DNA from 4 places in the Bradyrhizobium sp. SZCCHNS3002 genome. Region 1 is predicted to be linked to each of the others. Evidence: predicted binding sites of a transcription regulator. Region 1 holds the regulator's gene; each other region holds the start of a gene.

Region 1 (4,255 bases):
TTGTTGCTGGTGCAGCAGGGCATAGGCTTCGCCGTGACGCCGGCGCGTGCCGGCGGCACCGACCGCCCATGGTGGCCGGCGCCCGCCGAGGCCGGCGAGTTCGACACGACGCTGACGCCGCGTGCGCCGGCCGCGCGGCTTCAGGACGCGACGCCGCCGGAGACGGAGCAGGGCGAGCAGGATTGAGCGCCGGGCAGCTCGAACGTGCCGAGATGATACTCGGTGTCGTCTGGTCCATCGAACAGCGAGGGCCCTTCGACCAGCGTGAACGCAGCGCCCGGATAGCGTTGCCAGATGGCGACGTCATCAGCCGTGACCGTCAGCCATCCGAACGCAAGCATGTCGCGGCCGGGCTCGGTGATCCGTCCGGCCTTGTTCTAATCGATCTTGTTGACCACGGCGGCAAGCTCCCCCGGGCACACAATGCCGGCCGAGGGATGTCGTTCCTATCCGATGCGATGCCGGGGCGTGAGATTCGCCCGAGAGGACTTTGCGCTTGCAGAACCCAAGTCTACCAAGTCTCCCGCCGTCGAAAGCGCGCTCACGACCGACAGAAATGCCGACGCGCAGACCCTTAGGTGATGCTGATGCGGCGAATCGGTGTGGCCTGCGACGTCGGCACGTCCTCGGCGATGTCCGGGCGGCGCTCTGCCGGCTGCTTGCTGACCGGCAATTGCAGCACCGTGACGCGCTGGCCCTCGCAGAGCTGGGTCACCAGCACGTGGCGGCCGTCGGCGAACTCGATCGCGTCGTGATGGCGATCGGGAATGTGCGTCTCGATGCTGTTGAACTTCGCGACGCGCTCGCGGATCGTCCGGGTCCAGAGCCAGCGGCTGTCGTAGCGGACGTCCTCGGCAAAGGCCAACTCGGTGCCGGGCAGCATGCAGACTGCGACGGTCGGCTCGCTCTCCAGCGCGAAGCCGCGGGTGGCGGTGCCACGGAAGGTCATCGAGATCAACGTCTCGCCGACCTTGGCGGGACGGGACGCAACCGCATGGAGGCTGTAGTCACACATCGGATCGCTCCTCGTTGAGAGATAGCCGACCCACGCTCCCCCCGGACAGGCGCAGGCCTCTATCAGAGTGGACATCGATGGTGATGTTAGCGCGCGCTTCGCGGCAATTCTGCGCTGATCTGCATCGCGTGTGCCCGCGGCCGATCACAAGCGTTTGAGCATGCCGCGCTGCACATCATGAAGTGCATTCGCGTGTGGCGTATTTTGCTGGCTGATTCCAGCTTGGCTGGCTTCTCGCTCGGCGGCGACAGCGCGTGCGCCCGCCGCCGATCGACCGATCCCATTCGCGATCAGTACTTGCGGTACAGCCCGACCAGCTTGCCTTGGATCTTCACCCGGTTCGGCGGCAGGATGCGCACCTCGTAGGCGGTGTTGGCCGGCTCGAGCGCGATCGATGCGCCGCGGCGGCGGAAGCGCTTCAAGGTCGCTTCCTCATCGTCGATCAGCGCCACCACGATGTCGCCGGTGTCGGCGGTCTCGTTGCGCTGGATCAGCGCCATGTCACCGTCGAGGATGCCGGCATCGACCATCGAGTCGCCGCGCACCTCGAGCGCATAGTGATCGCCGTTGCCGAGCATGTCGGCAGGCACGCTGATGGTGTGGCTGCGCGTCTGCAGCGCCTCGATCGGGGTACCGGCGGCGATGCGGCCCATCACCGGCACCGCGACAGGGCGCTCGCCATCGTCCAGCGCGGGAGTGCTGGTGCGCACCTTGCCGAGATTGCCTTCGATCACCGACGGCGTGAAGCCGCGACGGTTGCCCGCGGCCTGCGACAGCTCGGGCAGCTTGATCACCTCGATCGCGCGGGCGCGATTCGGCAGCCGGCGGATGAAGCCGCGCTCCTCGAGCGCCGTGATCAGGCGATGAATGCCGGACTTCGAGCGCAGATCGAGCGCATCCTTCATCTCGTCGAAGGACGGCGGCACGCCGGCTTCCTTGAGCCGCTCGTTGATGAACCGCAGAAGTTCGTACTGTTTGCGCGTCAGCATTTCGACCTGGTCCCCGGTTTGTTGTTGTCCGAGTCCAGGAGCTGCGCCTTGAGCACAAGCCGGCTGAGAGCGCCCTGGAGTCGGACCGTCATCGCGTCGCCCGCAACATACTAAAAACAAATCATGAACGGACACTATATGTTCGATGTGTGTTCCGCAATCCTAAAAATATGATGAACGGACCGGGCTTTACCGGGGAAGCGGCTCAGTTCGGCAGGCGCAGGATCTCGCACGGGCTGCCGGCAGGCGCCTTCGGCGCAAACGCCGGCCGGATCACCAGCGCCTGCGACAGCGCGAGATTGCCGAGCAGCGACGAATCCTGCTGCGTCACCGGTGTTGCGACCAGGGTGCCGTCGGCGCGCTCCTTGAGCTGCGCCCGCAGATAGTCCTCGCGCGAATCGTTCGCCCCCAACTCGCGGCCGAGCAGGGCGGTCTCGCGCGGCATCACGGCCTCGTCGCGGCCGAGCAGGCGCCGAATCAGCGGCACCATGAACAGGATGGCGCAGACATAGGACGACACCGGATTGCCGGGCAGTCCGATCACCCTGATGTCGCCGAGCCGTCCGTGCATCATCGGCTTGCCCGGCCGCATCGCGATCTTCCAGAACGCCATTTCGACGCCCTCGGCCTCCAGCGCCTGCTTGACCAGGTCGTGATCGCCGACCGAGGCGCCGCCGGTCGTGATCAGGACGTCGGCCTCGGCCGCGCGGGCGCGCCGGATTCCAGCGACCGTCGCCTCCATCGTATCCGCGGCGATGCCGAGATCGATCGGCGTCGCGCCCTCGCTGCGCACCAGCGCCCGCAGCGCGTAGCCGTTGGAATAGACGATCTGCCCCGGGCCGGGCGTCGAGCCCGGCATCACCAGCTCGTCGCCGGTGGCGAGCAGCGCCACCTTCGGCCGCCGCCGCACCGGCAGCGCCGGATGATTCATGCTGGCCGCCAGGGACAGGTCGCGGTCGCTGAGCCGGCGCCCGGCCTTCAGCAGCACCATGCCCTGGTGGAAGTCGACGCCGGCCGGCCGGATGTGCCGGCCTGTGATCGCGGCCTCGGTGATCACGACATGGCCGTCCTCGGCGATCGTGTCCTCCTGGATCACCACCGCGTCGGCGCCTGCGGGGACAACGCCGCCGGTGAAGATCCGCGCCGCCTCGCCGGGCCCGACCACGCGATCGAACGGCCGTCCCGCCGCGACCTCGCCGATCACCTTCAGCCGCGCCTTGGCCTCGGCTGCGTCGGCCGCGCGCACCGCATAGCCATCCATCGCCGACATCGCCTCGGGCGGCTGCGTCCGCAGCGCCGCGAGGTCGCGGGCCAGGATGCGGTGATAGGCCTCGTCCAGCCCGACCATTTCCTCAGCCAGCGGCTCGGTGCCGGCGAGCACCGCGGACAACGCATCGGAGACCGGCATCAGGGCCATGGGATTACCTTCGGACGAAGACGGGCAGATCGACTGAATCGCCTTCTAACCGAACGCGCACGGGGTGGCCAAGAGCCTAAGCCGCTCCCGGCTTTCCGATCGTCTGAAGGTGCGTCGCGTGGCCCGCCGCCTCACGATCGCGCGAGAAACTCTGCAATCATGCCGGGGGGGCAGTCGCGATCTGCTCACGTGCACACGGAGTCCAGACGGAGCTATCCGGCAGCCGCGCGACAGGCGGCGCGCTCGGTGGTGTGCAGGATGTCCGCCACCATGTTCCGCAGCCAGACCGATGCCGCGTCACGATCGAGCTGCAGCGGCCAGACCATCGAGACCGCCGGCAGCCGCAACTTCAACGGCGCCGGACAGAGCGCCAGCCCAAACCGGGGTCCGTAGAGCCTTGCCATCCGGGTCGGGATCGTGGTGATCACCGGTGACGCGGCCACCGTCGCCAGCACGCTGAGGAAATCCGAGGAGGCCGAGACCACGTTGAGCTCGGTGCCGATCTCATCCAGCGCCGCCTCCAGGCAGCCCTGCAGGCTGTTGGTCAGCGTCACCAGTGCGTGCGGAAGCGACAGATAGGCATCCAGGCCGATCGGTGTTTTCATCGCGATGCGCTTTGGATTGTAGACGCAGCTCAGCGCCTGCTCGAACAGGAACTGGGATCGGTGCCGCAGCGCCACCGCCTCGAAGCAGCCGACGCCGACATCCAAGGCGCCCTCGTCGAGCAGACGATGCACCTCGTTGCGTTCGGTCGGACGGCTGAGAAGCCGCACGCCGGGCGCCGTTCGACGCAGCTCCGCCGTGAGTTCGGGGATCAGCAGCAGCTCGACCTCG
Region 2 (4,255 bases), 120 kb from region 1:
TCGATCAGCGCGATGCAGGCATCGATCACCTCGCCGAGATTGTGCGGCGGGATGTTGGTGGCCATGCCGACCGCGATGCCGCCGGCGCCATTGACCAGCAGGTTCGGATATTTGGCCGGAAGAACCGACGGTTCCTTGTCGGAATTGTCGTAGTTGGCCTGGAAGTCGACGGTGTCCTTGTCGATGTCGTCGAGCAGCGGAATCGCCGACTTGGCGAGCTTCGCTTCGGTGTATCGATAGGCCGCGGGGGGATCGCCGTCGACGGAACCGAAATTGCCCTGGCCGTCGATCAGCGGCACGCGCATCGAGAAGTCCTGCGCCATGCGCACCATGGCGTCGTAGATCGACTGATCGCCATGCGGATGGTATTTACCGATGACGTCGCCGACCACGCGCGCGGACTTGACGTACTTCTTGTCGGGCGTGTGCCCCTGCTCGTACATCGAATACAGGATGCGCCGGTGCACGGGCTTGAGGCCGTCGCGCGCATCGGGCAGCGCTCGCGACACGATCACGCTCATCGCGTAATCGAGGTAGGAGCGTTTCATCTCGTCGAGGATGGAAACGGGACGAATGTCGGAAGGTCCGCCCGGCTCGCCGGGCTTCTCATCTTCTTTATCGGACAAAGGGGATACCGGTCGGTTTTGACACGCGAAAATCGCTTGGAATCATATAGCGCATGGCGCTGCCGCTAGCCACCCCCAAGGGGGTTCGGAGCGCGCTTTTTCTGCTCGCCTTTCCAGGGACTTAACCGGTTGCCGCGGCCGCCCATGGCAGGCTCCGGGAACCCTGTTTGGCTATGGGCCGAAGACCACCTTGTGCATGATCCGTCCAGGCATGAGCGTGAACAGTCCGGCAATCACGAGGGCGCCGGAGAACAGCGTGATCATGGCCCGGCGATGGGGCCCCACCCGATGGCGGTGCGCAGCCCACACCGCAACCGGCAGCACGGCCAGCGTATAGAGCGACAGCAGGTGAATCGGGCTGAAGGGACCGACCAGCCGGATGGTGTGAATCCAGAACGAGCTGGCCGCAACGGCGGCCATGAGAGCGACCCAGATCCAGCCGAGCGTTCGATGCGGCAAGGTCCCGTTCGGGGCTGCGAACTGGACCAGCCCCAGTGCGAACGCCGTCATCGCGGCGACAGCGTGCAGCAGGACGGCGGGCTCGGCGGCGAGCAGCGGTGCGAAGCTCATGCAACACCCCGGTGGTCAGGTTACGCACAGCTCAAGCGAACGAAACGTCAGACGCGCGCGATCGCCTGCAATGCGAGACCCGAGGTGATCGCCCCGGCTCCCGTCCCGACACGGACGGAAGCCACCTTGTATCGACCGAGGACGCAGGCGGCTCAGAACGGAATGTCGTCGTCCATGTCGCTGTTGCGTCCGCCACCGCCGGCCGAAGCGACTGCGCGGCGCGGCGGCGCCATCGACGGACCGCTGCTGCCGAAATCGCCGCCACCCATGTCATCGGAGAAGCTGCCGCCCCCGCCACCACGGCCATCGAGCATCGTCAGGGTCGAGTTGAAGCCCTGCAGGACGACCTCGGTCGAGTACTTCTCGACGCCGCTCTGGTCGGTCCATTTGCGGGTCTGCAGCGCGCCCTCGATGTAAACCTTGGCGCCCTTCTTCAGATACTGCTCGGCGACCTTGCAGAGACCTTCATTGAAGATCACCACACGGTGCCATTCGGTCTTTTCCTTGCGCTCGCCGGTCGCCTTGTCGCGCCACGTTTCCGACGTCGCAATGCTCAGATTGGCGATCGGCCGCCCATCCTGCGTACGCCGGATCTCGGGGTCCTTGCCGAGATTGCCGACCAGAATCACCTTGTTCACACTACCCGCCATCACCACTCTCCCGCGGTTCTCGATCATCGGACCGGCCGTCCACACCGGCCTCACGGCGTCCGGTGGCTAACCCTTCCTCTCGCGGCGGACCCTATACGGTTGCCGCGCGGTCCACCCGCCTCGTCCATTGTTTATCCACATATAGCAGGCGGACGGCCATTGTTCCAGTTTTGTTCGCGCGCCTGTGTCTACAACCGTGCGTCGAGTTCCAAGGAACCCGATGGAACCCAATGGAACCGCGAAAAAGTTCCGTCAATCACGAAAAAGCGATTAACTTTCATCAGCTTACATCGCCCCACTTCCTCCCCGCCTGTGGCTTTTGGGAGACGGTATCCAGGGTTGAATCGCGTATATTTGAGGACGGATTGGGGCCGCAAGCGTGGTCGCACCAACTTCACAGACGTGCGTCTCCGGGGACCATTTTGGAGACGCCCAAAGCGGGAGACTTGGGATGAAAAGAATTTTTCTTGGAGCTGTCAGCTTGATGGTCTTGGGGGCGCTGACGCCGGCGGGAGCCGCCGATCTCGCCGCCCGCCCGTACACGAAGGCCCCGGTGATGGCGCCCGCTCCGCTTCCGACCTGGGCCGGCTTCTATCTCGGTCTGCAGGGCGGTGGCGGCTGGGGCCGCAGCGATGAGACCTTCTTCGGTGCGCCGAATACGGCGATCTTTGCCGGCACGCAGCGTTACGACATCACCGGCGGCTTCGCCGGCGGCGTGATCGGCTACAATTGGCAGGTCGACAACATCGTGTTCGGCCTCGAGGGCGACTATCACTGGGCGGACATCGACGGCCGCTCGGCCGTGATCAACGCCGGCGTCGGTGACACCTACTTCACCAAGCTGCGCGGCTTCGGCGACATCAAGGGCCGGCTCGGCTGGGCCACGGGTCCGGCACTGCTCTTCGTCAGCGGCGGTGCCACGGTCGGCGATCTGCAGCACCGCTACGATGGCGTTCCCGGCAACGTGTTCGTGCAGAACGACTGGCGCTGGGGTTGGACGATCGGCGCCGGTGCCGAGTACATGTTCGCTCCGAACTGGTCGGCCAAGGTCGAGTACAACTATCTCGATTTCGGCAAGAGCTCGATCCAGTACTCCCCGGTCGCGACCAACCGCTCGGAGTGGAGCGACACCGTCCATACCGTCAAGGCCGGCATCTCCTACCACTTCGGTGGTCCGGGCATGTCGCGCTACTGATCGCACGCCAAAAGCGAATATGTCGAAAGGCCGGCCTCGCGCCGGCCTTTTTTTGCGTGCCAGAACCGGTACTTGCCGAGCCGTTGTGTCCTTTGGGTGACGGCTTTTTACGGCGGAAGGGGCTATCAAGGTCCGGCGGGTGGGCGTTGGTGAGAGCGTGCGTGCGGGCGTCGGACTTGGTTTGGGGAATGCGATGAGAAGGCTGTTGCTGGGGGCGACAACTTCGCTGGCGCTGGGGATTGCGCCGGCCATCGCTGCCGATCTGCCCGCGCGCACCTTCACCAAAGCGCCTGCGATGATCGCGACGATCTATGATTGGAGTGGTTTCTATGTCGGCCTGAACGCCGGCGGCGCATCCTCCCGCACCTGCTGGACCAACAAGGTCACTTTTGCCGGCGTCGCGGCGACCAATGCCGAGGGCTGCCATGATGCGACCGGCGCGCTGGCGGGCGGCCAGATCGGCTATCGCTGGCAGGCTGGCGGCTGGGTGTTCGGCGTCGAAGGTCAGGGCAACTGGGCCAACCTCAAGGGCAGCAACACCAGCCAGTTCGCCCCGGCCGTGACCAACCAGACCAAGATCAACGGCATCGGCGTGTTCACCGGCCAGGTCGGCTATTCCTGGAACAACGTGCTCTGGTACGTCAAGGGCGGCGCCGCGGTCGCAAGCGAGAAGTACAACGGTCTCGCCACGGCAACGGGCGCGGCTCTCGACCAGTCCAGCGCCACGCGCTGGGGGGCTGCGGTCGGCACCGGTGTCGAGGTCGGCTTCGCCAAGAACTGGTCGGTCGCAGCCGAATACGAGCACCTGTTCATGGGCAACCGCACCCTGGGCTTCTCCGGTGTTCCCGGCGGAGCCGCGGGCCGGACCGATGCGGTCGGCCAGGACGTCGACATGGCGACGGTCCGCGTCAACTATCGCTGGGGCGGTCCCGTCGTCTCCAAGCACTGACCCTCGAGGACAGGCACTCGAAGACTGGCGCGCTCGAAGACTGGCACTCGAGGCCTGACGCGCCAGGCGCTCACCATGCGTGCCCTCGGGACAGCTCCACGATCGGCGCGACGGCCGCCATCTTTACCCGCGCTTAAGCACGTTCGACACATCCCGCCGCACGCCTGCTGCCGATCACGAGTTTAGAAAGCAGTCTCTCCTACAACCAGCCACAGGCCACCTTCGCGTGGGCCCGGATCGGAGGGATCCGGTGCGAGGACAGTTA
Region 3 (4,255 bases), 120 kb from region 1:
CGGAATCTCGGCGGAGACGTTCTTCAGATTGTTGCCGCGGGCGTTGACGACCTTGATGGTGCGGCGATGGTTCGGTGGCCGCCGCTCGGGTACCTCGACCTCGAGCTCGCCGGTGAGATATTTGCCGGTCAGCGACGCCGGATTGCGCATGATCTCGGCCGGCGTGCCCTCGGCGACGATGTTGCCGCCATGGGTGCCGGCGCCGGGGCCGATGTCGAGCACGTAGTCGGCGAGGCGAATGGCATCCTCGTCATGCTCGACCACGATCACGGTGTTGCCGAGGTCGCGCAGCCGCTTCAGCGTGTCGAGCAGGCGGGCATTGTCGCGCTGGTGCAGGCCGATCGACGGCTCGTCCAGCACGTAGAGCACACCCGTCAGCCCCGAGCCGATCTGCGAGGCCAGGCGGATGCGCTGGCTCTCGCCGCCGGACAAGGTGCCGGAGGAGCGCGCCAGGGTCAGGTAGTTCAAGCCGACATCGAGCAGGAAGGTCAGGCGGTCGCGGATCTCCTTGAGGATGCGGGTGGCGATCTCGGTCTGCTGCGCGTTCAGGGCCTTCGGCACCTCGGCAAACCATTCGCCGGCAGCCTTGACGGAGAGATCGCTGATTTCGCCGATGTGCTTGCCGCCGACCTTGACGCACAGCGCCTCGGGCTTGAGCCGGAAACCCTTGCAGCCGGCGCAGGGCACGTCGTTGAAGTACTTGCCGAGCTCCTCGCGCGCCCATTCGCTCTCGGTCTCGCGGAAGCGGCGCTCGATGTTGGTGATCACGCCCTCGAACGGCTTCTTGGTGTCGTAGGCGCGAACGCCGTCCTCATAGGTGAACTTGATCTCGTCGTCGCCGGAGCCGTGCAGCAGCGCGTTCTGCGTCTTCTTCGGCAGATCCTTCCACTTAGTGTCGAGCGTGAACTTGTAGAACTTCCCCAGCGCGGTCAGCGTCTGCAGGTAGTAGGGCGATGACGACTTGGCCCACGGCGCGATCGCGCCCTTGCGCAGCGTGACGTCCTTGTCGGGGATCACGAGGTCGGCATCGACGTGCTGCTCGACGCCGAGGCCGCCGCATTCGGGGCACGCGCCATAGGGGTTGTTGAACGAGAACAGCCGCGGCTCGATCTCGGGGATGGTGAAGCCGGACACCGGGCAGGCGAACTTCTCGGAGAACAGGATGCGCTCGGGCCCGCTCTTGTCGTGGATCTTGGCCACCTTCTTCTTCTCGTCATGGCCGGGCTTGACCCGGCCATCCATCTCCTTCGAAGAGGATGGATCACCGGGTCTCGCGCCTTCGGCGCGGCCCGGTGATGACGAGGAAGGGGCTGCATCCGCGAACTCGATCACGGCCAAGCCCTCGGCGAGCTTCAGCGCGGTCTCGAAGCTCTCCGCCAGGCGCTGGCCGATATCGGGGCGCACGACGATACGGTCGACGACGACATCGATGTCGTGCGGGAACTTTTTGTCGAGCGTGGGCGCCTCGGCGAGCTCATGGAAGGTGCCGTCGATCTTGACGCGCTGAAAGCCCTTCTTGAGATATTCGGCGAGTTCCTTCTTGTACTCGCCCTTGCGGCCGCGCACGACCGGGGCCAACAGATAGAGGCGGGTGCCTTCGGGCAGCGCCAGCACGCGGTCGACCATCTGCGACACGGTCTGGCTCTCGATCGGCAGGCCGGTGGCCGGCGAGTAGGGCACGCCGACGCGCGCCCACAGCAGGCGCATGTAGTCGTAGATCTCGGTGACGGTGCCCACCGTCGAGCGCGGATTCTTCGAGGTCGTCTTCTGCTCGATCGAGATCGCCGGCGACAAGCCGTCGATCTGGTCGACATCCGGCTTCTGCATCATCTCCAGGAACTGGCGTGCATAGGCCGACAGCGATTCGACGTAGCGGCGCTGGCCCTCGGCATAGATGGTGTCGAAGGCGAGCGAGGATTTGCCGGAGCCGGACAGCCCGGTGAACACCACCAGCCTGTCGCGCGGGATCTCGACGTCGATGTTTTTCAGATTGTGCTCGCGGGCGCCGCGGATGGTGATGGCCCGCAGGCTCGACTGGTTGGCTTGCGCGCGCTGCTTGGCCTTGAGCACTTCATCCATGACGATCGTCCCACGGCGCGAGACCGCGCCATTGTTGCAGGCGCGTTCTGCCGGGAGCCGGCCATCGGACGCCAGAGGGAAAAGGTATCGTCGGAACGTAGGAAGAACGTGGCCGGATTTCCAGTACCGTCAGCGAATCATCAACAATGCGCTCAGGGAATGGCAGCGAATGGCAGGAGGCTGCCGGTTCCGTCCGGCCCTGTGCGCGATCCCGCAAAGAAAAAGCCTCCGCTCTGGCAGAGCGGAGGCTGTGTGCGTTGGCCCGGAGGCGACGTTCTTAGAAGTGGTAGTTGATGCCGACCTGACCGGAATGCACGTTGAGCGTGCCGGTCGCGAGCGTGCCGAGGCCGGTGAAGGTGTAGCTCTCGCCACCGAAGCTCTTGTAGAGATACTCGCCCTTCAGCGACCAGTTCGGGGCAAACATGTACTCGACGCCTGCGCCGACGGTCCAGCCCGAGTGGATCTTGCTGTCCGAAACGGCGACGCCCGGAGCCGTCAGCGAGATGCGGTTGTCCGCCCAGGCGTAACCGCCGGTGGCGTACAGCAGGGTCGGGCCGAAGGCGTAACCGATGCGGCCACGGACGGTGCCCCAGTCACGGATCTTCGATTCGGCGGTCACGCCAAGCGCGCCGACGGAGGCATTGATGTCAGCCCAGGCAGCATCGGCCTCGAGGCCGAACACGACAGCACCCTGCTGCCAGTTGTAGCCGACGGTGCCACCGGCGAAGCCGCCCTTCATGGCCGCAAAGTCAGCATCCTCATTGGCGTAGCCACCCATCGCACCGATGTAGAAACCGGTCCAGGTCTGCACCGGCGCGAGAACCGGGGCCTTGGTGTAGGTCGGGCGTGCGGCGAGATCAGCGGCGGCAGCGGGAGCGGCCAGGGCGGCCAGGGCCACGGTCGCGAGCAAGATCTTCTTCATTCCAGTCTCCAGTTTATTCCTCGAAGTCCGCATCGCACCGATAAGCTTACGCACGAAACAGACTCACCCGTTCAAGTTGACGAGGTTCCTATAGCCCGGTTCCGTACGGATTACCGTCACCCTGAAGACACACTCGCGGCCAAACCGCGTTTTTACGGCCCAGTTCCAGAAAGCCTATGTTACTCAATTGCTTGGTTCCGTGTGTGGCGAGCCGGCACGGTGGTATCGGTGCAACAAAAAAGGCCGGCTTTCGCCGGCCTTTCTCGGAACCTGTCGGTTGCAGGTATCAGTATTTGGCAATGACCGGGCCGCCGAAATGGTAGCTGAGGCCGACCTTGACGGTGTGGACGGTGTCCTTCCACTCGGAGCGGTTGGTCGCGAAAGCGCTGTACTGGATCGCGCTCTTGCCGAAGTCGAGATAGTTGTACTCGAGCTTGGCCGACCAGTTCGGGGCGAACATGTATTCCGCGCCGGCGCCGACCGTGTAGCCCCAGCGGGTGGTGGTCTGGCTGAAGACGTTGCCCGGCACGCCGTCGTAGCGGTGCTGCAGTTGGCCCACGGCGGCACCGCCGCTCACGAAGAACAGAGCGGGACCTGCGGCGTAGCCGAGGCGGCCCTTGATGTCGCCGAAGCTGGTCAGCTTGGTGAAGAAGGTGTCGCCCACGCCGGCATTGACCACTGCGGAGCGGCCGTTGATGTCGGCCCAGTGATAGTCGCCTTCGAGGCCGAACACGACGTTGTCGACCTGCCAATTGTAGCCGAGCACGCCGCCGACGAAGCCGCCATTGGTGTTGTAGTTCTGGGTGCCCAGGAAGCCCGGCGCATTGAAGCGGCCAAGGAAGGTTTCCTTGCTGGTGCCCCAGCCGCCGCCGCCCTGGATGCCGGCGTAGAGGCCCGACCAGCTCAGGATCTGCGCGACCATGGGCGGCGCCTTGGTGTAGGGCCGTGCCGCCATGTCGGCCGCCGACGCGGACGTGGCGGCCGCGACGCCGGCGAGGGCCGTCGTGATCACAAGCAACTTCTTCATCAAATTCTCCCCCGGGAGGTTGGAATGACAAGCGATGGGCAAGTCATACACAGGGCATCCCGGAGACGCTGTAACGCGCCCGCCACAGAAACGAAAAAGCGTTATAAATCATATATTTAGCACAAAAACGCCGCGACGCTGCCGGGCTGTTGACACGAAAAAGGCCGGCGTGGAGGCCGGCCTTTCCGAATGCGTGCGAGTGGCGGTTTTTTTTCAGTAGCGGGTGC
Region 4 (4,255 bases), on a different contig from region 1:
GGCTATCGCGGTCCGGCGCTGGTCTGCGCGATCTACTTCACGCCGGTCGCGGGCTACATCCCGGACCGGCCGGTCATCAAATATCTGGCTCAGGCCCGCAACATGGAGATCTTCTTCGTGCCGATCGCCGGCACCCGCGTGCTGGTGCCGTTCAAGATGGTGATCCCGACCCCGCTGGGGACCGCGATGCTGGAGGCGACGTCGTTCATCACCCAGGCGGCGCCGCACGTCGCCAAGACCCAGTAGCGCCTCGTATCGCTGCTCCTCCACATCCGAATCTCGTCGCTGTGGCACGGCCCCGTCAGCGGCTGAGCCGCAACAGCGGCCGTGGCGTGAAGGTCTGGCGGCATGCCGTCCGCTCTCGCTTGAATGCGATGGCGATTCCGCGTTGACCTCCGATTTGCCGGTCCCCGTATGGATGCTGTCTGCTGCGCGTGAATCCGTTTGACTCTTCCCTGATTCTGATTCGACTCGGGACGCCCTGGAATGCGCGCCAGTTCCATCGCGAAAGCGTTGCTTGTGGAGCCCGCGAAAACTTGATCTAGTGCTGGCTTGATCGCAGAGCGCGAGATGTTGCGGTGAACGAAGCCTGAAAGCCGACAGAGTCAGCGATTCCTTCGCGATTCGTTCTCAAGGCGTTCCGAAGCTTAAGCTGCGGCACTATATGCGTCACAATGTGAGACAGGGGTCAGCATCTCAGCCTCTCCAGACACACGACAATTCCGCATCCGTCGCGCGTGAACGACGCGCTTCCAACGCCGGCTTCGAGACCCACATTTAACGAATGGCTTTTTCGTCCTCTTCGGCTGCCTCGCCTTTCGAGCGCACGTCCGACCGTGCTCCCGGAAGCGGCGTCACCGCCGTGCTCGGCCCCACCAACACCGGCAAGACGCATCTGGCGATCGAGCGCATGCTCGCGCATTCCTCCGGCATCATCGGACTGCCGCTGCGGCTGCTCGCGCGCGAGGTCTACAACAAGATCGCCGATCGCGTCGGCAGCGAGGCCGTCGCGCTGATCACCGGCGAGGAGAAGATCAAGCCGAAGAACCCGCGCTATTGGGTGTCGACGGTCGAGGCGATGCCCAGGGATCTCGACGTGTCGTTCCTGGCCGTCGACGAGATCCAGATCGCGTCCGATCTCGAGCGCGGCCATGTCTTCACCGACCGCATCCTCAATCGCCGCGGGCGCGACGAGACGCTGCTGCTCGGGGCTGCGACGATGCGCCCCATCATCGAGCGGCTGTTGCCCGGTGCGTCGATGGTGACACGGCCACGATTGTCGCAGCTCGAATTCGCCGGCGACCGGAAGATCACGCGGCAGCCGCGCCGGACCGCCATCGTGGCGTTCTCGGCTGACGAGGTGTACGCCATCGCCGAGCTGATCCGCCGCCAGCATGGCGGCGCCGCTGTGGTGCTGGGATCGCTGTCGCCGCGCACGCGCAACGCGCAGGTGGCGATGTTCCAGAACGGCGACGTCGACTATCTCGTCGCCACCGATGCGATCGGCATGGGGCTCAATCTCGACGTCGATCACGTCGCCTTCGCATCCGACCGCAAATATGACGGCTATCAGTTCCGCCGGCTCACGCCGTCGGAGTTTGCCCAGATCGCCGGCCGTGCCGGACGCGCGACGCGTAACGGCACGTTCGGCACCACCGGACGTTGTGCGCCGTTCGAGCCCGAGCTGGTCAATGCGCTCCAGAACCACACCTTCGATACCGTGAAGGTGCTGCAATGGCGCAACTCCAGGCTTGATTTCGCGTCCTTGAGCGCGCTCCAGGTCTCCCTGGCGATTACGCCGGGGCATGACGCGCTGACGCGCGCGCCGACCGCGGAGGATCTGCGCGTGCTCGATCATGCCGCGCGCGATGCCGAGGTGCGCGACATGGCGCATGGCGCTGAAGCGGTCGAGCGTCTCTGGGAAACCTGCCAGATTCCCGACTATCGCAGGCTGTCGCCGGCTGCCCATGCGGAGCTGGTGACCACCGTGTTCGGCTTCCTGATGCAGAAGGGGCGTATTCCGGACGCCTGGTACGCGGCCCAGGTCGATCAGGCCGACCGCGTCGATGGCGACATCGATACGCTGTCGGGGCGGATTGCACAGATTCGCACCTGGACCTTCGTGGCCAACCGGCCCGACTGGCTGCGCGACCCTGATTATTGGCAGGGGATTACCCGCGAACTCGAAAATAAATTGTCAGACGCCCTTCATGAACGGCTCACGGAGCGTTTCGTTGATCGTCGTACCAGTGTATTGATGCGGCGCCTGCGGGAGAACAGTGTTTTGAATACGGAAATCGGCAAGACCGGCGAAGTGATCGTTGAAGGGCACGCGATCGGCCGCCTGGATGGATTCACCTTCGCGCCCGACGCCGCCGAAGCCGGCTCGGAGGCCAAGGCCTTGCAGGCTGCTGCCCAGAAGGCGCTGGCCGGCGAGATCGAGGCGCGCGCGGAGAAGCTGTCCGGCGCGCCCGACGAGCACATCGTGCTCACCGCCGACGGCACGATGCGCTGGACCGGCGACGCCGTCGCCAAGCTGGTCGCGGCCGACGACGCGCTGCATCCGCGCCTGCGCATCATCGCCGACGAGCGGCTGACCGGTGCTGCGCGCGACAAGGTCCAGGCGCGGCTCGATCTGTGGCTGAAGACGCATATCGAGAAGCTGCTCGGCCCGCTGTTCGAGCTGTCCAAGGCCGAGGACATCACCGGTATCGGCCGTGGCATCGCGTTCCAGCTGGTGGAGGCGCTCGGTGTCATCGAGCGCGCCAAGATCGCCGCCGAGATGAAGGATCTCGACCAGCCGTCGCGCGCCACCTTGCGCAAATATGGCGTGCGTTTCGGTGCCTACCACATCTACGTCCCGGCGCTGCTCAAGCCCGCCGCGCGCGCTCTCGCCGCGCTGCTGTGGGCCGAGAAGCAGGGCAATGTCGACATGTCCGCGCTGACCGGCGCGCAGCATCTGGCGAGCTCGGGCCGGACCTCGTTCCCGGTCGACAAGGCGCTGCCGCGCGATGCCTATCGCGTGCTCGGCTATAAGCAGGCGGGCGAGCGCGCCGTGCGCGTCGACATCCTGGAGCGGCTGGCGGACCTGATTCGTCCCGCCCTGGCCTGGCGCGACAATGCGCCGGGCGAGAAGCCGGCCGGCGCCTTCGACGGCCGCGGCTTCGTGGTGACGCAGGCGATGACCTCGCTCACCGGCTCGGCCGGCGAGGACTTCGCCTCCATCCTGCGCGCGCTCGGCTATCGCATGGAGAAGCGTCCGCCGCTGCCGCCCAAGCCGATTGAGAAGCCCGTCGAGGCTGCTGCCATCGCGGAAGCTGCTGCTGCCGAAGCCGCTCCGGCAGATGCGCAGGCTGTGCCGGGCGAGGACCTCGCAGTTGTCGCCGGCGAGCCGGCCGACGAGCAGGTTCCCACCGTCGCGGAGGCCGCCGTCGCTCCGGTGACCGAGCAGGCCGTCGCCGTGCCCGCGATGGTCGGTGAGGAGCAGCCGGAAACCACGTCGGGATCGGCCCTGGCATCGCTGCCGACCGTCGATTTCGTCACGCCGGATGTGGCGGACGCCGCTTCCATGGCCGAGACGGCTGCCGAAAGCGTCGTCGCCGAGGCGGAAACCGCCGTCGCTGCGGATGCGCCGCAGCCAGAAGCCGCGGAGGCCGTTGCGAACGAGGCAACAAGCATCGGCGACGCTTCGGCTGAAGCTGCCGCGGCGGAAACTGCTGCTGGATCGACCGCCACCGAGGCTTCTCCCGAGGCCTCGCCTGCTGCCGAGCCCGTCCTGGTCGAGGTCTGGCGGCCGGGCGGGCGGTCGGAGGAGCGCAGGCCGCGCCACGACCATCATCATCGCGGCCGGCCCAACCGTCCGCAGCATGAGCGCGGGCAGGGGGGCGGCGGCGGTCAGGCATCGGCCGGGACCGCTCCGGCCGAGGGCGGCGAGGCGCGCGAGCGCCATCACCGCGGCCATGGCCGGCGCGACCGGATGAAAGAGTTCGGCAAGGACTTCCGCAAGGGCCCGCCGGAGGCGGGTGCGGCGCCAGCCGAGGGCGCATCGGCGCCGGCGCGCGAGGATCGCGGGCCGCGCCGCGATCATGATGCCAAGGGGCGCGACCAGAACCGGGATCGCAACAAGGGCGGCAAGTTCGGGGGCGACCGCGAGGGGCGCGGTGGCCGCGACTTCGGCAAGGGCGGCCGTGACAAGCGCGACAGCGGCCCGGCGCTGCGGCCCTACGCATCGAGCAGCGGCGGCGGCCGGGATCGC

The links. The regulator LexA, encoded in region 1, represses DNA repair genes until DNA is damaged. The targets are predictions, from matches to a motif close to TGTTCNNNNTGTGTTCNG.
Region 2: a site for LexA is predicted at 2,007-2,024, ahead of QW845_RS01250 (single-stranded DNA-binding protein). Genes of this name have one in related genera too.
Region 3: a site for LexA is predicted at 2,171-2,188, ahead of uvrA (excinuclease ABC subunit UvrA). Genes of this name have one in related genera too.
Region 4: a site for LexA is predicted at 626-643, ahead of QW845_RS05240 (helicase-related protein). Genes of this name have one in related genera too.

What each region holds. Positions count from the first base shown of each region.
Region 1 covers NZ_JAUHHY010000001.1:140,289-144,543, forward strand. The annotation lists gene QW845_RS00635 (ComEC/Rec2 family competence protein) at 1-186, shown strand, start outside; gene QW845_RS00640 (hypothetical protein) at 141-341, opposite strand; gene QW845_RS00645 (hypothetical protein) at 575-1,015, opposite strand; gene lexA (transcriptional repressor LexA) at 1,306-2,004, opposite strand; gene glp (gephyrin-like molybdotransferase Glp) at 2,210-3,421, opposite strand; gene QW845_RS00660 (LysR family transcriptional regulator) at 3,634-4,255, opposite strand, start outside.
Region 2 covers NZ_JAUHHY010000001.1:263,583-267,837, reverse strand. The annotation lists gene gyrA (DNA gyrase subunit A) at 1-626, opposite strand, end outside; gene QW845_RS01255 (DUF2306 domain-containing protein) at 798-1,196, opposite strand; gene QW845_RS01250 (single-stranded DNA-binding protein) at 1,349-1,846, opposite strand; gene QW845_RS01245 (porin family protein) at 2,298-3,041, shown strand; gene QW845_RS01240 (outer membrane protein) at 3,235-3,990, shown strand.
Region 3 covers NZ_JAUHHY010000001.1:258,537-262,791, forward strand. The annotation lists gene uvrA (excinuclease ABC subunit UvrA) at 1-2,079, opposite strand, end outside; gene QW845_RS01225 (porin family protein) at 2,357-3,001, opposite strand; gene QW845_RS01230 (outer membrane protein) at 3,288-4,028, opposite strand; gene QW845_RS01235 (outer membrane protein) at 4,242-4,255, opposite strand, start outside.
Region 4 covers NZ_JAUHHY010000002.1:180,823-185,077, reverse strand. The annotation lists gene QW845_RS05245 (DUF3108 domain-containing protein) at 1-246, shown strand, start outside; gene QW845_RS05240 (helicase-related protein) at 785-4,255, shown strand, end outside.